3 regions of the Mesorhizobium sp. CO1-1-8 genome follow, and region 2 is predicted to be linked to each of the others. Evidence: predicted binding sites of a transcription regulator. Region 2 holds the regulator's gene; each other region holds the start of a gene.

Region 1 (4,187 bases), on a different contig from region 2:
GATGGTGATGGTTCAGGTCTGCACGCATCTCGGCTGCATTCCGCTTGGCCAGGAAGGCGATTTCGGCGGCTGGTTCTGCCCGTGCCACGGTTCGCAATACGATACGGCCGGCCGCATCCGCAAAGGCCCGGCGCCTGAGAACATGGCGGTTCCGGTATTCAAGTTCATTTCCGATACCAAGATCCTTATCGGTTGAGGCAGGGGATATTTCGATGAGCGAGGGACACTCGACCTATACGCCCAAAACCGGTCTCGGACGCTGGTTCGACGCCCGCATGCCGCTGCCGCGGCTGGTCTATGACAGCTTCGTTGCCTATCCGGTGCCGCGCAACCTCAACTATGCATGGACCTTTGGCGGCATCCTTTCGATCATGCTGGTGGCGCAGATCCTGACCGGCATCGTGCTGGCCATGCATTACACGGCCGACACCAATCTGGCCTTCGGGTCGGTCGAGAAGATCATGCGCGACGTGAATTCGGGCTGGCTGCTGCGCTACATGCATTCGAACGGCGCCTCGTTCTTCTTCGTCGCCGTCTACATCCACATCTTCCGTGGCCTCTATTACGGCTCCTACAAGGCGCCGCGCGAGCTGTTGTGGATCCTTGGCTGCATCATCTATCTCCTGATGATGGCGACCGGCTTCATGGGTTACGTGCTGCCATGGGGCCAGATGAGCTTCTGGGGCGCCACCGTCATCACCGGCTTCTTCAGCGCCATTCCGCTGGTCGGCGACTGGATCCAGCAGCTGCTGCTCGGCGGCTTTGCCGTCGACAACCCGACGCTCAACCGTTTCTTTGCGCTGCACTATCTGTTGCCGTTCATGATTGCCGGCGTCGTCGTTTTGCACATCTGGGCGCTGCATGTCGTCGGCCAGTCGAACCCGACCGGCATCGAGGTCAAGTCGAAGACCGACACCGTCGCCTTCACCCCCTACGCGACCATCAAGGACGCGTTCGGCATGATCGTGTTCCTGTTCTTCTTCGCTTATTTCGTCTTCTACCTGCCGAACTATCTCGGCCATCCCGACAACTACATCGTCGCCAACCCGCTGAAGACGCCGGCCCACATCGTGCCCGAATGGTACTTCCTGCCGTTCTACGCGATCCTGCGCGCCATCACCTTCAATGTCGGGCCGATCAACTCCAAGCTCGGCGGCGTGCTATGCATGTTCGGCGCCATCGTCATGTTGTTCCTGGTGCCGTGGCTCGACACTTCGAAGGTGCGCTCGGCGGTTTACCGGCCCTGGTACAAGCTGTTCTTCTGGCTGTTCGTGGCCGATGCCATCCTGCTTGGCTGGCTGGGCTCGCAGCCGGCCGAAGGCAGCTATGTGTTCATGGCGCAGATGGCGACATTGTTCTACTTCGCCTTCTTCCTGATCGCGCTGCCGGTGCTCGGACTGATCGAGACGCCGCGACGGCTGCCGAACTCGATCACCGAGGCGGTGCTCGAGAAGAACAAGGGCGGCAGCGGACATCCGGCGGGCGCTACGGCGGCTCCGGAAACCAAAGGCTGAGCGGGTAGAGAATCTAAGGGGATTTGGCATGAAAAAGATTCTCACCTCGCTGGCGCTGATCGGCCTTGTGGCCGTCGCCGCTGGGGCCGCGGGCACTCGGGCGATCGCCGCCGAAGAGGCACACAATGTGGCCAATCCGACGCATTTCCCGATCGACGAGCCGAAGGAAATGGACTGGAGTTTTACCGGCCCATTCGGCACTTACGACAAAGCGCAGCTGCAGCGCGGCCTCAAGGTCTACAAGGAAGTCTGCTCGGCCTGCCATTCGATGAATCTGGTGGCGTTCCGCACGTTGTCGGACCTCGGCTATTCCGATGCGCAGATCAAGACGCTGTCGGCCGAGTACACGATCCACGACGGCCCCAACGATGCCGGCGACATGTTCGACCGTCCCGGCAAGCCGTCCGACCACTTCCCGCCGCCCTTTGCCAATGAGGAAGCCGCCGCTGCCTCCAATGGCGGTGCTGCTCCGCCCGACATGTCACTGCTGGCCAAGGCACGCGGTGTCGAACGCGGCTTTCCGCAGTTCGTCTTCGATATCTTCACCCAGTACGATGCGGGCGGCCCCGACTATATACACTCGCTGCTGACCGGCTACGACCAGACGCCGCCGGCCGGCATGGTGATCCCGGAAGGCACCCACTACAATCCGTACTTCATGTCCGGCGTGTCGCTGAAAATGCCCAAGCCGCTCTCCGACGGCCAGGTGACCTATGATGACGGCGCGCCGCAGACCGTCGACCAGTATTCCCGCGACGTCTCCGCCTTCCTGGCGTGGGCGGCCGAGCCGCATATGGAAGACCGCAAGAAGACCGGTTTTCGCGTTCTGGTGTTCCTGCTTTTGTTCGGCGCGCTGGTCTATCTCACCAAGCGCAAGGTGTGGGAAGGCGTGGCGCATTGAGCCACACAATCAAGTGATCGAAAAGGGCGCCGAGAGGCGCCCTTTTGCATTTCCGGAGGCCTGTCGTGTCACATGGCCGTCACCGCATCCGGCGATCCTGTGCTGCTCTCATCAAAGGATCGCACCCATGAAAAGATACGCATCGCTCGCGGCAGGCCTGTTGCTGCTCATCGTCGGCTCGGCCGCGCAAGCGGAAGACGCCCAGCCCTTCGTCACCAACAAGGACGTCGACCTGACGATGATCCTGCCGCCGCCGCCGGCAAATGATTCGGCGCAGACCAAGGCCGAACTCGGCGAAGTGCTGACGCTGCAGGTCACGCGGACCCCAGAGATGGTCGCCAGCGCCGTCGCCGACGCCGAGGAGAATGTCTGGCGCTTTGCCAACGTCATGGGGCCGAAATTCAACAAGGAAACGCTGCCGAAATTCAGCGCCTTCTTCGATCGCGTCGTGGCCACCGAAGGCGCCGTCGTCGATCCGGCCAAGGATGTCTGGAAGCGCCCGCGCCCGCACCAGCTCAGCGACCTCGTCAAGCCGGCGGTCAAGCTGTCGAGCTCCGGTTCCTGGCCGTCCGGACACGCCACCGTCGGCACCATGATGGGCATCATCCTGTCCGACATGGTCCCGGAAAAGCGCGCCGAGATCATGGCGCGTGCGGCTGAATACGCCCACAATCGTGAAGTCGGCGGCATCCACTACGCGTCCGACGTCGAGATGGGCAAGATTTCCGGCAGCGTGATTGCCGCAGTCCTGCTCAACCGGGACGACTTCAAGGCCGAGTATGAAGTGGCCCGGGCCGAGCTTCGCTCCGATCTCGGCATGTAATCTTCTTCAGTCGAATTTAGACGGGAAGGGGCGCCTCAGGCGCTCCCTTCTCGTTTAGGCAGTGCTTGAGCGGAGGTTCGGTAATTAGTCCGTTGGCATAGCGGCATCAGCTTGATATTCGACGCATCGAACGGTGGCGGGGAAACCTGTCCCGCCACGGCCTTTGGAATTCGATGATGCGGCTCAGCGACTGTCACAATTTTTCCGATTTCCGCCGCATGGCGCAGCAGCGGCTGCCCGGGCCGATCTTCAATTACATCGACGGCGCGGCCGACGATGAGGTCACCTATCGCCGCAACACCGAAAGCTTCGAGACCTGCGACCTGGTTCCCAACGTGCTGCGCGGGGTGAGCGAGGTCGACATGTCGGTGACGGTCATGGGCCAGAAGCTGGCGATGCCGTTCTATTGCTCGCCGACCGCCTTGCAGCGCTTGTTCCACCATCAGGGCGAGCGCGCGGTCGCCAAGGCCGCCGCCAAATACGGCACCATGTTCGGCGTCTCCTCGCTTGGCACCGTCAGCCTCGAGGAGGCGCGCAGCATCAGCAGCAGCCCGCAGGTCTACCAGTTCTATTTCCATCGGGATCGCGGTCTTAATCGGGCGATGATGCAGCGGGCAAAGGCGGTCGGCGTCGAGGTGATGATGCTGACCGTCGACAGCATCACCGGAGGAAACCGCGAACGCGATAAACGCACCGGCTTTGCCATTCCCTTCAAGCTCAATCTCGCCGGAATGGCACAGTTCGCGCTCAAGCCGGCATGGGCGATCAACTATTTCACGCATGAGGGGTTCAAGCTGCCGCAACTCGACGAGCACGTCGACATGGGCGGCGGCACGATGTCGATCAGCCGCTACTTCACCGAGATGCTCGACCCGTCGATGACGTGGGACGACGTCGCCGAGATGGTCAAGCTTTGGGCGGGTCCATTCTGCCTCAAGGGCGTCATGTC
Region 2 (4,187 bases):
CGTTTGTTCGAGCCGCATGGTGGCGTACAACGCTGGATGCTCGCTGAACGGCTAAGAGTGAGCTTGCAGAGCATTCTACGATCAGCGCCAGATCACAAGATAGCGGCCATTGCCCGTAACCACGGGTTTCGCAGCGAGGCGCACTTCAGCCGCGCCTTCCAGAAGCGATATCAGATCAGCCCGAGTTCTGTCCGCGCTCTCGCCAAGGATTCAATGCGGATGGCAACGTATGAGACCTTGCTGAAACAGGGCAACGGAAACGGAGGAGCGGTCGTCGAAGGCTGGCTCGCCTCCGTCCGCGCCTGAGTCCGTTGCGCAGGGCGTTCCGCTCGGCAATCAGCAAGGATTGGTTCTGGCTATGGCTGGCGGTGAGCTGCGAAGCCGACCTCGAAACAAGAAGAAGCGAAGGTGATCCCGCACCTTGATTGTGCGTCTCATCTTGGTGACCGAGCGTCCCAATGTGCCCGCCAACCTCGCCCGGGACAGTGACAGCACAATCGACTTCGCGGACAGATATTTCAAGGTGTGAGCTGAAGCACTGCCGGCCACGAAGGCCGGCCAGACATGCTTCCAGTAATGCGCAATGGAGCGCACACCGCAAAGGGCACCCAACATGTCAGGCGAGGCAATTCAGATGCAGCAGATTGGTGAAGCGGACAAGCCGGGCCACCCGAATTCATCGCATCTGGGACGGGCAATCAGCAAGGCATGGGCGCGCCTTACATTAACCGGCTTACCATCGCGTCGTACCCCACGGCCAGACGGCCTGGAAGCATTCGACATGCTCGGCGGCTGGAAAGGCACGGATGCCAAGAGGCATAACAATAGCTAGTGGCGCTGGCCGGGCGGGTACTTCTTATGCGCATCTTTGCAATCTCGGCGGGCTTGGTCCTATCAGCGGGGTTCTGGCCCGCCCATGCAGCCTCTCCGGATATGCCGGCGGCTCCCCCGATCGGTTTCAACTGGACAGGCGGATATGGTGGCGTCCTGGCAGGATATGCTTGGGGAGACGGCCGCTTCACCGGGGATGACGATCATGCCAATCCCAAGCCTGCCGGTCTCATGGGAGGTTTGTATGTCGGTGCGAACCACCAATTCGGCAACAACGTCGTCTTGGGCATCGATGCCGACATAGCCTGGAGTGGGGCTGACGATGATGCTCTCGTATACAATTCGGCGGGGGTTCCCTGGCCTGCCGACTACCCCGTAGTCCAGGAGATAAGTCGGACTGGTGCGATCCGCGCGCGCCTCGGATACGCAACCGACCGGTGGCTGCCCTATATTGCCGGTGGTGTCGCCTTCGCCGACGTAAATCAAAGGCTCGTCGGAGCCGATGACGATTTCGACACGACTTATACCGGCTGGACGCTCGGCGTCGGCACGGAATACGCCTTTACCGACAACATGATCCTCCGGGCTGAGTACCGCCATGCCGATTTTGGATCCAAGACATTCGACCTGCAGGATGCACCTCCATTGGACATCGAACTCAAGACCCATGAGGTTCGCATCGGCATCGCCTACAAATTCTGATCGGCACCTGTCCGAAGTTGCGTTGGGCTTCCCGGCCATCGCAGGACCTGACCGTGAGCTGTTGCCCAGAGCAATTCTAGGAAAAGCGAGAAACGGCTTTCCCTCCGGAGTTGCATCAAAACAAAGAGATAGGGCGGCTCTGCGTTTCCGTGAAACGATGATGAAACGCTCAGGTGAGAACCCTTCACAAAGGAGTTCTCACCTGGTCCCGATGATGTCGGGGCGGAATTAGCTCTAATCCTCGCGGATCGCGTATCCGGCCCCACGGATCGTGCGGATGACGTCCGGCATGCGGCCATTGTTGACCGCCTTGCGCAGCCGGCCGACATGCACATCGACTGTGCGCTCGTCGATGTAGATCGTCTCGCCCCAGACATTGTCGAGCAGCTGGCTGCGCGAGAACACGCGGCCTGGATGGCGCATCATGAATTCAAGCAGGCGGAATTCCGTCGGCCCGAGCCGGATCTCGCTCTTCTTGCGATAGACACGATGCGACTCGCGATCGAGCACGATGTCGCCGACCTTGAGCACGCTGGACAGCACTTCCGGCTTGGCCCGGCGCAGCAGCGCCTTGACCCTGGCCATGAATTCCGGCGTCGAGAAAGGCTTGACCAGATAATCGTCGGCACCGGTCGACAGGCCGCGCACGCGGTCGCTTTCCTCGCCTCGCGCGGTCAGCATGATGATCGGCAGCCGCTCGGTCTCGGGACGCATTCGCAGGCGCCGGCAGAGTTCGATGCCGGAAACCGCCGGCACCATCCAGTCGAGCACCAGAAGGTCGGGAACGTTCTCCTGCAGCCGGATTTCGGCCTCGTCGCCGCGCGTCACCACCTCGACCTGGTAACCTTCGGATTCAAGATTGTAGCGGAGCAGCACGCCTAGCGGCTCCTCATCCTCCACCACCATGATGCGTGGTGCGATCATCGGCTGGTCACCCCTGTCATGCCGCTGGCGAGGACATTGCCGTCTCGTCCTGCTTCGGACGATTGGCTGGCAACTGCGTGCCGGTCAAAACATAATAGGCATTCTCGGCGATGTTGGTCACGTGATCGCCTATCCGCTCGAGGTTCTTGGCGCAGAACAACAGGTGCGTGCACGCCGTGATATTGCGGGGATCTTCCATCATGTAGGTCAACAGCTCGCGGAACACCGAGGTGTATTTGACGTCGATGCGTTCGTCATTGTTTCTGAGCGTGGCAAGCGCTGCCGGGTCAGCGGCGGCATACTCGTCGACGACCCCCTGCACCTGGATCAGCACCAGCTGCGCCATCCCGTCGATCGAATGCGACAGGTCGTGCGGCGTGACGCTCAGCCCGACAGTGCCGACTCGCTTGGCGATGTTCTTGGCAAGATCACCGATGCGTTCGAGGTCGCCGGCCATGCGGATCGAACCGACCACCGCACGCAGGTCGTTGGCCATTGGCTGGCGCTTGGCGATCAGCGTGATGGCGCGATCGTCCAGCTCGCGCTGGCGTGCATCCATGATGGCGTCGTCGGAAACCACCCGCTGCGCCAGCGCATTGTCCGAATTGAGCAAAGCCCTGGTCGAGCCACTGACCATCGAGCGGGCGAGATCGCCCATGTCGCGGATCAGCTGGCTAATCTGCTCCAGATCCTCATCGAAAGATGCGACGGTATGTTCACCCATGATCTTCGTCCCTCATATGCCTGAGCTCAGCCGAACCGGCCGGTGATGTAGTCCTGGGTGCGTTTGTCGTCGGGGGTGGTGAACATCTTGTCGGTGGCGCCCTCCTCGACCAGATAGCCTAGATGGAACATCGCGGTGCGCTGCGACACGCGCGCCGCCTGCTGCATCGAATGGGTGACGATGACGATCGTATAGTTCTGACGCAGTTCGTCGATCAGTTCCTCAACGCGAGCGGTGGCGATCGGGTCGAGTGCCGAACACGGTTCGTCCATCAGGATCACCTCGGGTGACACGGCGATGGCGCGTGCAATGCACAGACGCTGCTGCTGGCCACCGGAAAGACCCGTGCCAGGTTCCTGCAAACGGTCCTTGACCTCGTTCCAGATTGCCGCCTTCTTCAAGCTCGACTCGACGATCTGATCCATGTCGGCTTTGCGCTTGGCCAATCCATGGATGCGCGGACCATAGGCGACGTTCTCGTAGATCGACTTTGGGAACGGATTGGGTTTCTGGAACACCATGCCGACGCGCGCCCTGAGTTCGACGACATCGATGTTCTTGTCGTAGATGTCTTCTTCGTCGAGGGTTATCTTGCCGGTTACCCGTGCCGAATCGATGGTGTCGTTCATGCGGTTGAGGCAGCGCAGGAAGGTGGACTTGCCGCAGCCGGAGGGGCCGATCAGCGCCGTCACCTGATTCAGGCGGACGTCGAGATTGACATCGAACAGCGCCTGCTTCTCGCCGTAGAACACGCCGACCTTGTCGCCGCGCATTTTGATCACTTCGTTCGACTTCATCTTGTCGCCCACTGCGTTTTCAAGAGACTGTTCGGTCATGATGTTCATACCAAGATGCCTTTTTTCTACCAGCGCCGCTCGAACCGACGCCGAAGCACGATCGCGGTGATGTTCATGGCCATGAGGAAGACGAGCAGGATGATGATGGCGCCCGACATGCGCTCGACGAAAGCGCGTTCGGCCTCGTTCGCCCACATATAGATCTGCAC
Region 3 (4,187 bases), 160 kb from region 2:
TCAGCACCGCGTCGGCGATACGGCCTGCCTCCAACGGGTCCGTCAGGTTCGGGGCAATGATGGCGAACTCATCGCCGCCCAGTCGCGCCACCATCTGTCCTTGGCGAAGGATGCCGGTAACGCAGTGCGCAACCTTCTGCAGCATGGCGTCGCCAGCGCCGTGCCCATACAGGTCGTTGACCTCCTTGAACCGGTCGAGATCAAGCAGCAGAAGCGCGAGCTGGCCGCCTTTCCTGGTCCGGCCCATCGCAGCAATTTCCATCTCCAGCCGGCCGGAAAAGCTGCGGCGATTGGCCAGTCCGGTCAATGGATCGAAATGGGCAAGCCGCAGGATCTCCTGTTCCGCCTTCTTGCGCTCGCGAATGTCGCGAACCGCGACTACGTTGTGCGGTTTGCCACAGTAGTCAATGCTCCTGGCGATCAACTCGACGGGAATGCTCGTGCCATCGCGGCCGCTCAATTCGGCCTCCTGCGGCTGTTCGCCGAAGCCGGACATGTCGGATCCGAAGAGATCGCCAAGCTGCATTCCGTTCAGCGTCGCTGTTGCGATGCCCGTCAGTGTCGCAATGCTGTCATTGGCACTGATGATGCGGTTGCCGTCGCAGACGATCAGCCCCTCCACGGCGGCATTGGCCAGGCCGTGCATGCGGTCGACCTCGAGCTTCTGGCGACGGAAGCGCAAATCGATCCACAGCGCCGATGCCGACAGAACCAGGATCACGAGTGTGGCGGCGGCGGCCGCGAAAGCCTGCGAGGTCGGCTCGATCGTGTATTCGGATATGACGATCGAGGGATCGGGGAAGATCGAGACGGCACCCATACCGATGAAATGCAAGGTGCAGATCGCCAGCGTCAGCAGCACCGCGCCGCCGGATGTCGCCTTCAAGGAGGGGCGGCGCTGCACGACACGCAGCGCCAGCGCCGCGAGCGTCACGCCAGCCAGCAGGGAAACGGCGACAAGCAACAGGTTCCACTCGATGCGGCCCTGGACCTCGAACGCCGCCATGCCGATGTAGTGCATCGCCGCGATACCGCCGCCCAGCACGGCGCCGCCGACGAGATGATAATCGAACTCGTCCCGCAAGGTGGCGATCCACATGCCGGCTGCCGTCAAAGTGACCGAAGCAGCGAGCGAAAGCGCGGAGAGTGCGGGATCATAGGCACTGGGTATGCCCGGTGTGAATGCGAGCATGGCGATGAAGTGCGTTGCCCAGATGCCGAAACCGGTCGAAGTGGCCGCGATCATCAGCCAGGCAAGCCGGTTCCGATCTGTGGAGCGGCTTATGTGATGAAGCAGGTTGACGGCAGAGAAGCAGGAAATTCCGCAGATCAGCGCGGCGAGTGCGACCAGTCTCAGATCGTGCTCGTTGACGATACAATTGTAGACCGTCAGCATTTTATTTCACCTGATCTATTGGAAATAAACAGGGCAGCAGGATTGAGTAGCGCTTTGCCGTTGAGGGATCGATAAAGTCGCATGCAACTCTGACGTGTCTCTTCGGGTTGCAGCGGCTGCAATCGGGGCTGACACGCCGAAAGTCAGTTTGGCAGTCCCGACGGTGGTTCCTGGCGCGCTTGTTGTCCCGCCAAGCCGGCTAACCGCATCGCTTTCCGTGCCTCCAAGCGGAGGCGAGCGTTGCGTGAGGTAAAGGGTGAAGTTCGTCGATCTGCAACAAAACCGTTGTCTGATTGTCATGAGCGACACATATTGCCTTCGCGGGAGTGCCCCCTTTCGCCAATGACAAACGGGAGATGAAACATGAAGTCCTTCGGCTTCGCGGCCGGTGTTGCCGCCACCTTTATGCTGCTTTCCTCAACCTCCGCTTTTGCTGTCACGCAGATCAGCTGGTGGCACGCCATGACCGGCGCCAATGCTGAAGTTGTCGACAAGATCTCCAAAGATTTCAATGCCAGCCAGAGCGACTATGAGCTCGTTCCGGTGTTCAAAGGCACGTATCCCGAGACGCTGAATGCCGGCATTGCCGCCTACCGCGCGGGCCAGGCCCCAGACATTATCCAGGTGTTCGACGTCGGCACGGGCGTGATGATGGCAGCCGAAGGCGCAATCAAGCCGGCAGCCGATGTGTTGACCAGCGCAGGAATGACCTTCGACAAGAGCCAGTATCTGCCAGGCATAGTCGGCTATTATTCGAAGCCGGACGGCACCATGCTCTCCTTCCCCTACAACTCCTCCTCGCCGATCCTTTATTACAACAAGGATATCTTCAAGAAGGCTGGCCTCGACGTCGACAGCCCACCCAAGACCTGGAATGAGGTGTGGGAAGATGCCAAGAAGATCAAGGCGAGCGGCGCCGCCGCTTGCGGCTACACCTCGACCTGGCTGACCTGGATCCATCTGGAGAATTTCGCGGCGTGGAATGACGTGTCATGGGCCACCCAGCAGAACGGTCTGGCCGGCGGCGATGTCGAGCTCAAGATCAATGCGCCGATTTTCGTCAACCATTTCCAGGCGCTCGCAGACCTCGCCAAGGACGGCACCTTCAAATATGGCGGCCGCACCTCCGAAGCCAAGCAGATCTTCCTTGCGGGCGAATGCGGGATCATGACTGAATCCTCCGGCGGACTTGGCGATATCGTCAAGTCCGGCATGAATTACGGCATCGGCCAATTGCCCTATGACAGCGACGCCAAGGGCGCGCCGCAGAACACGACGCCGGGCGGCGCCAGCCTGTGGGTTTTCGCAGACAAATCCGACGAGGAATACAAGGGCGTCGCGGCCTTCTTCGCCTACTTGTCGAAGACCGACGTGCAGGAATACCTGCACCAGAAGTCGGGTTATCTGCCGGTAACGCTGGCGGCTTATGAAGCGACCAAGAAATCCGGTTTCTATGACAAGAACATCGGTCGCGAGACACCGATCCTGCAGATGACGGGTAAGGCGCCGACCGACAATTCGAAGGGCGTACGTCTGCCGAACCTGCCGCAGGTGCGCGATATCCAGAACGAGGAGTTCGAGAAGATGCTCGCCGGCCAGCAAACCGCGCAGCAGGCGCTCGACAATGCGGTTACGCGTGGCAATGCCGCAATCAAGGAAGCGCTGGGGAATTAGAGCGAGCGCAGGTCCTTGCTCTACGGCGTACCCACCTGTCCTGCCAGGCATCTCCCCTCGGCGAGGGGAGTTTTGCCGTGCCTTGCGATTTCGCCAATGGTCGATGATGCCGAATCCGAAACGCTCATCAAAGCCATCTTGGCGGAGAGGGGTGCCGCATGGTGCCGCCCGCCTCATCACCTCGGAGTGGCTCCGTGACCCCTCGCGTCGTGTTTCCCAACAAGGTCCTTCCCTACCTGCTGGTGGCGCCGCAACTGGCCATCACGCTCGTTTTTTTCTACTGGCCGGCCGGTCAGGCGTTCTACCAATCCATGCTCAGGCAGGATCCGTTCGGGCTGAGGACCAAGTTCGTCTGGTTCGCCAATTTCAGGAAAGTGCTTGCCGATCCGGCCTACCTAAACTCGATCAAGGTCACGGTGGTGTTTTCCCTTGCGACCGCTATCGTCGCCATGTGCGTGGCGCTGCTGCTTGCGGTCATGGCGGAGAAGGTGGTGCGCGGCAAAGGTCTTTACCGCACGCTCTTGATCTGGCCCTACGCGGTGGCGCCGGCGATTGCCGGTATGCTGTGGCTGTTCCTCTTCAACCCGTCGATCGGGTCGCTGGCCTACATGCTGAGGAGTTTCGGCATCGCCTGGGATCCACTGCTCAACGGCACCCACGCCATGATCCTGCTGGTGTCCGCCGCTGCCTGGAAGCAGATCAGCTACAATTTCCTGTTCTTCGTCGCCGGCCTGCAGGCGGTACCGAAAGCCTTGATCGAGGCGGCGGCCATGGACGGCGCCGGCGAGACCAAGCGATTCTGGACCATCGTCTTCCCGCTGCTTGCGCCGACGACCTTCTTCCTGCTGGTCGTCAACACCGTCTATGCCCTGTTCGACACGTTCGGCATCGTCCATGCCGTCACCGGGGGCGGTCCGGGCAAGACGACTGAGACACTGGTCTACAAGGTCTACAATGACGGCTTCGTCAATCTGATCCTCGGTGACTCGGCGGCGCAGTCGGTCATCCTGATGATCATCGTCATCTCGCTCACGGCCATCCAGTTCCGCTATGTGGAACGCAAAGTCCATTACGGCTGAGGGCGAGCGATGATCGGCCAGTCACCGCTCCGCACCGT

What was found. Region 2 encodes PhoB, which activates phosphate uptake and scavenging genes when phosphate is short. Its sites were predicted from a motif close to TGTCATNNANCTGTCAT; they were not measured.
Region 1: LB558_RS30790 (acid phosphatase) is a predicted target of PhoB. The motif match lies at 2,482-2,498, and genes of this name have one in related genera.
Region 3: ugpB (sn-glycerol-3-phosphate ABC transporter substrate-binding protein UgpB) is a predicted target of PhoB. The motif match lies at 1,680-1,696, and genes of this name have one in related genera.

Annotation. Positions count from the first base shown of each region.
Region 1 is NZ_JAIUGZ010000025.1:9,170-13,356, reverse strand. Features, by position in the region: gene petA (ubiquinol-cytochrome c reductase iron-sulfur subunit) at 1-196, shown strand, start outside; gene LB558_RS30800 (cytochrome b) at 213-1,514, shown strand; gene LB558_RS30795 (cytochrome c1) at 1,543-2,415, shown strand; gene LB558_RS30790 (acid phosphatase) at 2,543-3,238, shown strand; gene LB558_RS30785 (alpha-hydroxy acid oxidase) at 3,415-4,187, shown strand, end outside.
Region 2 is NZ_JAIUGZ010000008.1:69,159-73,345, reverse strand. Features, by position in the region: gene LB558_RS17455 (AraC family transcriptional regulator) at 1-306, shown strand, start outside; gene LB558_RS17450 (outer membrane protein) at 859-1,533, shown strand; gene phoB (phosphate regulon transcriptional regulator PhoB) at 1,768-2,457, opposite strand; gene phoU (phosphate signaling complex protein PhoU) at 2,474-3,181, opposite strand; gene pstB (phosphate ABC transporter ATP-binding protein PstB) at 3,208-4,026, opposite strand; gene pstA (phosphate ABC transporter permease PstA) at 4,044-4,187, opposite strand, start outside.
Region 3 is NZ_JAIUGZ010000008.1:224,287-228,473, forward strand. Features, by position in the region: gene LB558_RS18215 (EAL domain-containing protein) at 1-1,396, opposite strand, end outside; gene ugpB (sn-glycerol-3-phosphate ABC transporter substrate-binding protein UgpB) at 1,760-3,070, shown strand; gene ugpA (sn-glycerol-3-phosphate ABC transporter permease UgpA) at 3,229-4,149, shown strand; gene ugpE (sn-glycerol-3-phosphate ABC transporter permease UgpE) at 4,159-4,187, shown strand, end outside.